2 regions of the Streptomyces sp. NBC_01298 genome follow, and region 2 is predicted to be linked to the other one. Evidence: riboswitches for the same ligand, from Rfam matches in the RefSeq annotation. Region 2 holds a riboswitch; the other holds the start of a gene.
The links. Region 2 has a riboswitch for glycine ahead of gcvP (aminomethyl-transferring glycine dehydrogenase). Riboswitches for the same ligand answer to the same signal wherever they lie in the genome.

Region 1 (5,358 bases), 4.5 Mb from region 2:
GTACGGAATCGGACATGGCGCCCAACTCGGCGTACTAGTGCGCCTATTGGGCGTACATCAGCGTCGAAATCAGGACAACGCAAAGGCCGCACGGAACGACTGTTCCGTGCGGCCTCGGGTGGCTGAATGCCGATGTCTCAGTAGGCGGGCGCCTGTCCCTCGCGGTCGTAGAAGGGCCTGGTCTGCGCCCGGAGCCACATCGCCACGGGATCGTGTTCGTCCGCGAGCGCGACCGTGCACACGGGCACCCCCTCGGGGACCGCTCCGACCGACTGGCGCATCATCTCCCGCACCGATTCCAGGGCGTGCGCGGAGGCGTCGTACAGGTCGAGCCCGACGGCGAGGTACGGGGACCCCAGCGCGGGCTGCACCCAGGCGCGGCGCAGCGACCGGACGGCGGGCGTGCGGTGCGCGTGCTGCGTGAGCAGCCCGTAGAACTGCGGCAGCTCGATGGCGGGCTCGGACAGCCGCAGCGGGCCGGCCGGCATCCGGTCCAGCCCGGTGGCGATCCGGCGCAGGTCGGCCCAGGGAAGGCCGACGCCGCCGCCCTGGGCGTGCGGATTGAGCCACAGCCCCCAGCGGTCGGGGTAGAGGGCGCGGGCGATGTCCCGGCCGGTGACCACCTCGTACCCGCGGTTCCAGCCGCTGGCGGCCAGCTCCTGCGGGGAGGTCACGCAGGGCGCGTACCCGAGGCCCTCGACCTCCATGCCGCCGTACTGGGCTTCGGGGGAGCCGGGCCGCCCCTGCCAGAGGAGCATCCACAGCCGTCCCTCGGCCAGGGCGTGCAGGAGAGACTCGTAGCTCTCGTAGCGCCCGGGAGTCACCTGGCGCAGCATGTGCTCGACCTGCCCGACCGCGGCCGTGCCTGACGCACTCACCCGGTACCCCTCTTCGTCTGTTCGTCCGCCCGTCGTCCACGCGTGTCGGCCACCAGCTTAAGCGTCACTACGGCAGGTAGAAGGGGCGCACGCGCGTGGTGATGTAGTCGACGACCGGGTCTTCCGCGGCGTCGAGCAGGATCAACTGCACCGGCCAGGGCGGTGGTACGCGGGTCAGGGCCCGGCCCAGCGCGTCCATCGGGGCGTTTCGCATCCCGGGCTCCCATCCCAACAGGTGGACGCCGACGTAGAGCTCCGGCGCGGCGCCCTCGACGCTGGCGAGGCAGCGGTGCGCGGAGGCGACGACTCCGGTCGCCCGGAACTCCTCCGCGGCGGCGGCCAGGAACTCGACCGGGTCCTCCTGCCAGTCGGGCTCGTAGAGCCGGACCCGGCCACCGGTGGCCGGGCCGTCGAGCGGGTCGCGGCCGGCGCGGCAGAGCTCGGCGACGGCCGGCGGGGGCAGGGGCACGCCGACGGAACCTTCGGGGTTGACCGCGATGCCGAGCTGCGGGGGCAGGCCGCGGGCGAACTCCGGTGCGGGGGCGACGGCGAAGTCCATGCCGGGCCCGACGCAGGCGCGGAACTGCTCCTCGGAGCTGTAGACGGGCACGTACGCGGCGCCGTCGATGTCCATGGTGGGCAGGCTCAGGCTGTTCACCCCGCCGGGCAGCGGGATCCACAGGTCGCTGCGCCCGAGGACCTCCAGGATCCGCCCCCCGGCGTCCGGCTGCCCGAGCGCCGCCCCGAGCACCTGCTCCAGCTCGTTACCCGGCCACATGTACGTCTCCGCTCGCTCGCCTTGGTCTCGGCCCGGGTTTCTCGAGCAGAGGTTCCCGGGATTCCCGAGATTAACGGGCGCCCGCGACACCCCGACCGGGGGCCGCCCGCACCAGGGGCCGCCCGCACCAGGGGCCGCCCGCACCGGGGGCCGCCGCCGCTAGCGGAAGGCGATCGAGGTCAGCCGCGACGCCGCCGGGCGGTCCAGCAGGGTCACCGACGCGCAGCCGGCCGGCGGGCGGCCCGCCTCGGCCTCGCGCAGCAGCCGGGCCACCGCGCCGCGGTGCCGGGCGAAGGCGTACGCCGACACCCCCCGGCCCCGCGCCGCCTGCCCGGCCCGGGCCTCCTCGGGGGTGGTGTCCAGCAGCACCAGGTGCAGCGCGCGGCCGCGCCGCCGGGCCGCCGAGGCCAGCAGTGCCCGGACCCAGCTCTGCGTGCCGCAGTCGTGGACCACGGCCGGGGCCCCGGAGCGGAGCACCCGCCACAGGCCCCAGTAGTGCGCGATCCGGACCGCCGGCCGGTACACCGCGTAGGGCAGGGCGGCCGGCATCCGGCGCTCCCACCGCTCGCGGGCGTCCTGGGAGTCGATGCCGCCGCCCTCGGCGGCCCGCTTGATCAGGGTGCTCTTGCCGCCGCCGGGCAGTCCGGAGACCACCACGACGTCCCCTTCGGCGAAGCGGAGCCGCCGCGGGCCCTCGGCCCCGCGCAGGTCCCGTACCGCTCCGGGCTCCGCCGGCGCGCCGGCCGCCGCCGGGTCCCGTACGAGGCCGCGCTGCGACGGCACGCCGCCGACCGCGCCCTCGACGGTGCCGGTGTTCGTCGCCGCCAGTACTCCGAATCTCCGCACAGTGCTCGCCTCCCCCGCCGGGTCACCTGGACCCGTTCCCCCTGAGTGTAAAGAGACGGTAATCCGGGGTGTCCGGTTCCGCTCCCGGTCCGCTCCGGTTCCGCTCCGGTTCCGCCCGGCTTGCGGCCCCCCTCCCCCATTCGGCCGCACGCCGTGCAATGATGTGCGCCATCTGGACACCTAACTGCATACCGGCCGCTTGAATCCGCGCGGGAGAGTCCCGGCACGCCGCAAGGCGGTGCCCGGGCGCCGAAGGAGCAAGTACCTCCCTTGAATCTCTCAGGCCCCGTACCGCGTGGATGAGGCAGATCTGAAAAGCGAGCCGCGCCACCGCCCCTGAGGGCTCCGGCGACGGTTCCACCCAAGGTGCAAGTCGAAGGCCTTCCCCTGGAAGCGGGGAACTCTCGGCGAACCTCTCAGGTTCCGATGACAGATGGGGAGGAACTCCTCCTCGTCATGTCATGCCCTGGGACCCGGGAGCCACACCCATGAGCACTGCCCCCCGCCTGACCGCCCTCGATGCGCTGCACCGTTCCCTCGGTGCGACCATGACCGATTTCGCGGGCTGGGACATGCCCCTGCGGTACGGGAGCGAGCGCGACGAGCACACCGCCGTCCGCACCAAGGCCGGCCTCTTCGACCTCTCCCACATGGGCGAGATCACCCTGACCGGCCCCGAGGCCGTCAAGGTCCTGGACTACGCGCTGGTCGGCAACATCTCCACCGTCGGCGTCGGCCGCGCCCGCTACACGCACATCTGTCAGGAGGACGGCGGGATCCTCGACGACCTGATCGTCTACCGCCTGGGCGAGACCGAGTTCATGGTCGTCGCGAACGCCTCCAACGCCCAGGTCGTCCTGGACGCGATCACCGAGCGCGCCGCCGGCTTCGACGCCGAGGTCCGCGACGACCGCGACGCGTACGCGCTGCTCGCGGTGCAGGGCCCGGAGTCCCCCGGCATCCTCGCCTCCCTCACCGACGCCGACCTGGACGGGCTGAAGTACTACGCCGGCCTGCCCGGCACGGTCGCCGGGGTGCCCGCGCTGATCGCGCGCACCGGCTACACCGGCGAGGACGGCTTCGAGCTGTTCGTCTCGCCCGAGCACGCCGTGGAGCTGTGGCAGGCGCTGACCAAGGCGGGCGAGGGCGTCGGCCTGGTCCCGGCCGGCCTGTCCTGCCGCGACACCCTGCGCCTGGAAGCGGGCATGCCGCTGTACGGGCACGAGCTGACCACCTCCCTGACCCCGTTCGACGCGGGTCTGGGCCGGGTCGTGAAGTTCGAGAAGGAGGGCGACTTCGTCGGCCGCGCTGCCCTGGAGGCCGCTGCCGAGCGCGCCGCCTCCAACCCGCCGCGCAAGCTGGTCGGCCTGATCGCCGAGGGCCGCCGCGTTCCGCGCGCCGGCTTCTCCGTGACCTTCGACGGCCAGGTCGTCGGCGAGGTCACTTCGGGCGCCCCGTCCCCGACGCTGGGCAAGCCGATCGCGATGGCCTACGTCGACGCGGCGCACGCCGCGCCCGGCACCTCCGGCGTCGGCGTGGACATTCGCGGTACGCATGAGGCGTACGAGGTCGTGGCCCTGCCGTTCTACAAGCGGCAGAAGTAGCCCCGTACCGCACCGCACCGCCCGTCGGCGCTCCGCGCCGCACCGCGGGACCCCGTAGGACCCCCGCACGACCACGTTCGTATCCACTCCCCCGCATCCAGGAGAATCAGGTCATGAGCAACCCCCAGCAGCTGCGTTTCAGCAAGGAGCACGAGTGGCTGTCGGACGCCGTCGACGGCGTCTCGACGGTCGGCATCACGGAGTTCGCGGCCAACGCGCTCGGTGACGTCGTCTACGCCCAGCTTCCCGAGGTCGGTGACACCGTGACCGCGGGCGAGACCTGCGGCGAGCTGGAGTCGACCAAGTCGGTCAGCGACCTGTACTCCCCCGTCACCGGCGAGATCGTCGAGTCCAACCAGGACGTCATCGACGACCCGGCGCTGGTGAACTCGGCTCCGTTCGAGGGCGGCTGGCTCTTCAAGGTGCGCGTCACGGAGGAGCCGGCCGACCTGCTCTCCGTCGACGAGTACGCCAAGCTCACCGCCGGCAACTGACCCAGGGAACCCTGATGTCTGTACTGAACACTCCCCTCCACGAGCTCGACCCGGACGTCGCCGCCGCCGTCGACGCCGAACTCGTGCGCCAGCAGTCCACCCTGGAAATGATCGCGTCGGAGAACTTCGCTCCGGTCGCCGTCATGGAGGCCCAGGGCTCGGTCCTGACCAACAAGTACGCCGAGGGCTACCCCGGCCGCCGCTACTACGGCGGCTGTGAGCACGTCGACGTGGTCGAGCAGATCGCGATCGACCGCATCAAGGCGCTCTTCGGCGCCGAGGCCGCGAACGTGCAGCCCCACTCGGGCGCGCAGGCCAACGCGGCCGCGATGTTCGCGCTGATCAAGCCGGGCGACACGATCATGGGCCTGAACCTGGCCCACGGCGGTCACCTGACCCACGGCATGAAGATCAACTTCTCCGGCAAGCTCTACAACGTGGTCCCGTACCACGTCGACGAGACCGGCGAGGTCGACATGGCCGAGGTCGAGCGCCTCGCCAAGGAGTCCAAGCCGCAGCTGATCGTCGCGGGCTGGTCCGCCTACCCGCGCCAGCTGGACTTCGCCGCCTTCCGCCGCATCGCGGACGAGGTCGGCGCGTACCTGATGGTCGACATGGCGCACTTCGCCGGCCTGGTCGCCGCGGGCCTGCACCCGAACCCGGTGCCCCACGCCCACGTCGTCACCACCACCACGCACAAGACCCTCGGCGGTCCGCGCGGCGGTGTCATCCTGTCGACGCAGGAGCTGGCCAAGAAG
Region 2 (5,358 bases):
TTCTCCGCGGCCGACACCCCGCCCGGGAAGACGGCCTCGTCGCGGGTGTACGGGTGGTTCCACTCGCCGCCCAGCGCCGCAGCCGTGTGCGGGGAGTTGGCCAGCGGGTTGTCGTCCACCGGCCACTCGCCGCCCGCGACCCGCTCGATCTCGGCGCGGATGGCGATCATCGCGTCGCAGAAGCGGTCGATCTCGGCCAGGTCCTCGGACTCCGTCGGCTCGATCATGAGCGTCCCGGCGACCGGGAAGGACATGGTCGGCGCGTGGAACCCGTAGTCGATCAGGCGCTTGGCGATGTCGTCGATGCTCACGCCGGTCGCCTTCGACAGCGGGCGCATGTCGATGATGCACTCGTGCGCGACCAGGTTGCCCGGGCCGGTGTAGAGCACCGGGTAGTGCGGCTCGAGGCGCTTGGCGATGTAGTTGGCGCCGAGCACCGCAACCTGGGTGGCGCGCTTGAGGCCCTCGCCGCCCATCAGGCGCACGTACGACCAGGAGATCGGCAGGATGCCCGCCGAGCCCCACGGAGCGGCCGAGATCGGGCCGACGCCCGTCTCCGGACCGGCGGTCGGCTGGAGCGGGTGGTTGGGCAGGTACGGGGCCAAATGCGCCCGGACACCGACCGGGCCCACGCCCGGGCCGCCGCCGCCGTGCGGGATGCAGAAGGTCTTGTGCAGGTTCAGGTGCGAGACGTCGCCGCCGAAGTGACCCGGCTTGGCCAGGCCCACCAGGGCGTTGAGGTTGGCGCCGTCCACGTAGACCTGGCCGCCGGCGTCGTGCACCTGGGCGCAGATGTCGGCGACGTGCTCCTCGAACACACCGTGCGTGGAGGGGTACGTGATCATCAGTACGGCGAGCTCGTCGCGGTACTGCTCGATCTTGGCGCGCAGGTCGTCCGCGTCCACCTCGCCGTCGTCGGCGGTCTTGACGACGACCACCTTCATGCCGGCCATCACGGCGCTCGCGGCGTTGGTGCCGTGCGCGGAGGACGGGATGAGACAGACGGTGCGCTGCTCGTTGCCGTTCGCCCGGTGGTAGGCGCGGACGGCCAGCAGGCCGGCGAGCTCACCCTGGGAGCCGGCGTTCGGCTGAATGGAGACCTTGTCGTAGCCGGTGACCTCGCAGAGACGTTCCTCCAGCTCAGTGATGAGCGTGAGGTACCCCTCGGCCTGCTCGACCGGGGCGAACGGGTGCAACTGGCCGAATTCGGGCCAGGTGACCGACTCCATCTCGGTGGTCGCGTTGAGCTTCATGGTGCAAGAGCCCAGCGGGATCATGCCGCGGTCCAGCGCGTAGTCCTTGTCCGAGAGCTTGCGCAGGTAGCGCAGCATCGCGGTCTCGGAGCGGTGCTGGTGGAAGACCGGGTGGGTCAGGTACGCGTCCGAGCGCAGCAGCCCCTCGGGAAGCGCGTCGGCGGCGCTCCCGTCGAGCGCCTCGATGTCGGCCGTGACGCCGAAGGCGGCCCAGACGGCCTCGACGTCGGCGCGCAGGGTCGTCTCGTCACAGGCCATGGAGACGAGGTCGGCATCGACCTGGAAGAGGTTGACGCCACCCTCGCGGGCGGCGGCCACGACCTCGGCGGCCCGGCCCGGAACCCGCACGGTGAGGGTGTCGAAGTACGAGCCGTGCACCAGCTCGACCCCGCCGGCCGTCAGACCGGCGGCGAGCAGGGCGGCGTAGCGGTGGGTGCGGCGGGCGATCGTCCGCAGCCCGTCCGGGCCGTGGTAGACGGCGTACATGCCGGCCATGACGGCGAGGAGCACCTGCGCGGTGCAGATGTTGCTGGTGGCCTTCTCGCGGCGGATGTGCTGCTCACGGGTCTGCAGCGCCAGGCGGTAGGCCTTGTTGCCGTCCGCGTCCACGGAGACGCCGACGAGGCGGCCGGGCAGCGAGCGGGCGTGCTTGGCCTGGACGGCCATGTAGCCGGCGTGCGGTCCGCCGAAGCCCATCGGGACGCCGAAACGCTGGGTGGTGCCGACGGCGATGTCGGCGCCCAGCTCGCCCGGGGAGGTCAGCAGCGTCAGGGCGAGCAGGTCGGCGGAGACGGCGACGATGGCGCCGAGCCCGTGCGCCTGCTCGATGACCGGCTTGATCTCCCGCACGGCGCCGGAGGCACCCGGGTACTGGAGCAGCACGCCGTAGACGCCGCGCTCGACGATCTCGGCCGGAATCCCCGCGCTCAGGTCGGCGACGACGACCTCGATGCCGATCGGCTCGGCACGGGTCTGGATCACCGCGATGGTCTGCGGCAGCGCGTCGGCGTCGATGAGGAAGACGTTGCCCTTGGCCTTGCCCACGCGGCGGGCCAGGGTCATGGCCTCGGCGGCCGCCGTGCCCTCGTCGAGCAGGGAGGCGCCGGAGGTCGGCAGGCCGGTCAGCTCGGCGACGACGGTCTGGAAGTTCAGCAGGGCTTCGAGGCGGCCCTGCGAGATCTCCGGCTGGTACGGCGTGTACGCCGTGTACCAGGCCGGGTTCTCCATGACGTTGCGCAGGATCACCGGCGGCGTGAAGGTGCCGTAGTAACCCAGGCCGATCATCGAGGACAGAACCTGGTTGCGGTCGGCGAGCTCACGCAGCTCGGCGAGCACCTCGGCCTCGGTCCGCGCCTCGGGCAGGTTCAGCGCGGCGGTGGTCTTGATCACATCCGGCACCGCGGCTGCGGTGAGCTCGTCCAGCGAGCCGTAGCCCACCTGGGCGAGCATCTTCGCCTGCGCCTCGGCATCCGGGCCGATGTGGCGCTGCTCGAAGGGGATGCCTCGCTCCAGCTGGGAGAGCGGAATGCGGTTGGCGGTCATGTACGGAGGCCTCCTGGTCGTACGACCTGCGAGGGGCACCACGGCGCGGGCACCCGGACGGCCTCCCCCTCTGTCATCACAACCTGAGAGCTTCACCGGGCCACGCGGGGATCGCCCACGGGGTCCGGCTTTCACCGTCGGTGAGGAGAGGGACCGGCACTGCGCGCCCGGTACCCGCAACCTGCTTTCCAGAGTGGCCTCACCACGTGCGGTACGTATGCCTGAGAGATTCCGGGGAGGATTTGCTCCTTCGGCGCCTCCGTCTCACTCACTCGGAGGACTCTCCCGCACAGGGTCAACAGCCGCCACCCAGCCTACCAGCGAGGATGTGGACGCCTCCCTTCGAGTGGCCCCCTCTCCGGAAATGCACTTTTGTAGTCATTACGGAGGAGTCGCGCCCAGATGGAGGGACCGGACCGTGCAGACCGACATCGATCCCCGCAGCCTGATCGGCCGCAAGGCGTTCGACCGCAATGGCACCAAGATCGGCACCGTCGACGAGGTCTACCTCGACGACGCCACGGGCGTCCCCGAATGGGCCGCCGTACGCACCGGCCTCTTCAGCCGGGACGCCTTCGTCCCGCTGGAGCCCAGCGAGATGGTGGGCGACACCCTGCGCGTTCCCTTCGAACGCTCCCTCATCCGAGACGCCCCCGACTTCGGCGTGGGCCGCCACCTCTCCCCCGAACAGGAGCTCCAGCTCTACCACCACTACGGCCTGGACCTGGCCCTCCCCTCAGACTTCACCCACGACTTCGGCCACACCTCCCCCGACACCCCCTGACCGGGGGCGGCCAAATCCAGCCCCTCCGGCGTTTGAGGAGCGGGGCCCGGGGCGGAGCCCCGGGGAACGGTGGAAGGGGAGGGTAGGGGACAGCCCCCGCAGGGCCCACCCCCTCCCGCCTCCCCCGCACCCGCACCCGCCCCACAGCAGGCACCTGCCGGCAGCATGAGCGCCTACTGGCGGGCACCGCAACAGGCACGCCCGCCCGAGCAGCGAACAGCTCCCGTGCCCGCGGGTCAGGCACGGCCACGCCCTCTCAGGCCCGCTCAACAGCCGTCGGGCCCCCGACCTCCAAGACCCGGTCCCCGACCAGCGGCATCGGATCGGACGCCTCCAGCTCGGGATCATCCACCAGGAAGGTGCGGACCCGCCCCGGCTGGGATCCGGGCTGCTCGAACCGCACGGTCACCCGCCCGACCCCGCTGCCCTGCACCCACCCCGGCCCGTACACCGCATGCCGCACATCACTCCCGGCCGCCCACCGCCGCTCCACGACCCCTTCGGCGCCCGACGCCACCCCCGCCTCAGGTTCGCCGCCCTGCCCCCGCCCGGCGGATTCGCCCTGCCCCGGCCCGACACCCTGCTCGGGCCCGGCCTCCTGCCCCTCCCCGGGGGCCTCGCTGTGCGGGACAGCCCGAACCGGCCCGGCGCCCGGCACGGACGCGCCACCAGGTCCGTCCCCGCCAGCATCGACCGGTCCCTGCTCGGCGCCCTGCCCCCGAGGGACAGCCTCATCCGGCCCGTCGCCCGCGCCCTCGCCCGCGCCCGCGCCCTCGCTCGTGGCCCGGCCCGGAACAGCAGCCGCCTGATCCCCGTCGGTGCCTGCATCCGGCCCCCCGCCCGAGGGCGCAGCCCCATCGGCGTGCCCCCGCCACGGGTCCACACCCGACCCACCCGCCCCGGCTCGCGCAGCCATCGCGTCGGCGAAGGCGAACAGGTCCTCCTGCGTGTAGTCCGCCAGCCCCGTCACCCCCACACCCAGCAGCCGCACCCCACCCGTGGTGTCCACCGCCTCCAGCAGCCGCCCGGCGGCCTCCCGCACCACCGCGGGGTCGTCCGTGGGCCCCCGCAGGGTCTCCGAGCGCGTCAGCGTGGAGAAGTCGTACCGCCGCACCTTGAGCACGATGGTCCGCCCCGAGTGCCCCGACGCCCGCAGCCGCTCCACGCACCGCTCCGCGAGCCGCTGCACCTCGCCCCTGATCCGCACCCGGTCGTGCAGGTCCACGTCGAAGGTGTCCTCCACCGAGACGGATTTGGCGTCGCGCTCGGCGACCACCGGCCGCTCGTCCACGCCCCGCGCCATCCGGTACAGCCCGACCCCGTGCGAGCGCCCCACCATCCGGACCAGTTCGTCCTCACCGGCCTCGGCGAGCTCCCCCACGGTGGTGATCCCGGCCCGCCGCAGGTGCTCCCCCGTGGCCGGCCCCACCCCGGGCAGGGTCCGTACCGACATCGGTGCGAGGTGCGCCCGCTCCGTGCCGACCTCGATCAGCAGCAGCCCGGCCGGCTTGGCCTCCTCGGAGGCGACCTTCGCCAGCATCTTGGACCCCGCGAGCCCCACCGACCCGCTCAGCCCGGTCACGGCGGCGATATCAGCCCTCAGCCGCTCGCCCACGGCCCGCGCGGCCTCCGCGTCGAAGGCGACGCCGCCCGCCTCCAGGTCCACGAAGGCCTCGTCCAGGCTCAGCGGCTCCACGAGGGGCGACAGCTCCCGGAGCATCGCCATGACCGTGTCGCTGACCTCGCGGTACAGGCTGAAGCGCGGAACGAGGCACGCGC

Region 1: linked by a shared signal. The riboswitch ahead of gcvT (glycine cleavage system aminomethyltransferase GcvT) and the one ahead of gcvP (aminomethyl-transferring glycine dehydrogenase) in region 2 are both predicted to bind glycine.

Annotation. Positions count from the first base shown of each region.
Region 1 covers NZ_CP108414.1:2,961,577-2,966,934, forward strand. Annotated here, with positions in the region: gene OG730_RS13205 (enhanced serine sensitivity protein SseB C-terminal domain-containing protein) at 138-878, opposite strand; gene OG730_RS13210 (enhanced serine sensitivity protein SseB) at 946-1,656, opposite strand; gene OG730_RS13215 (AAA family ATPase) at 1,816-2,502, opposite strand; glycine riboswitch at 2,703-2,806, shown strand; gene gcvT (glycine cleavage system aminomethyltransferase GcvT) at 2,991-4,106, shown strand; gene gcvH (glycine cleavage system protein GcvH) at 4,220-4,600, shown strand; gene glyA (serine hydroxymethyltransferase) at 4,615-5,358, shown strand, end outside.
Region 2 covers NZ_CP108414.1:7,509,280-7,514,637, reverse strand. Annotated here, with positions in the region: gene gcvP (aminomethyl-transferring glycine dehydrogenase) at 1-2,795, opposite strand, end outside; glycine riboswitch at 2,995-3,093, opposite strand; gene OG730_RS34175 (PRC-barrel domain-containing protein) at 3,214-3,579, shown strand; gene OG730_RS34170 (DNA polymerase IV) at 3,836-5,358, opposite strand, start outside.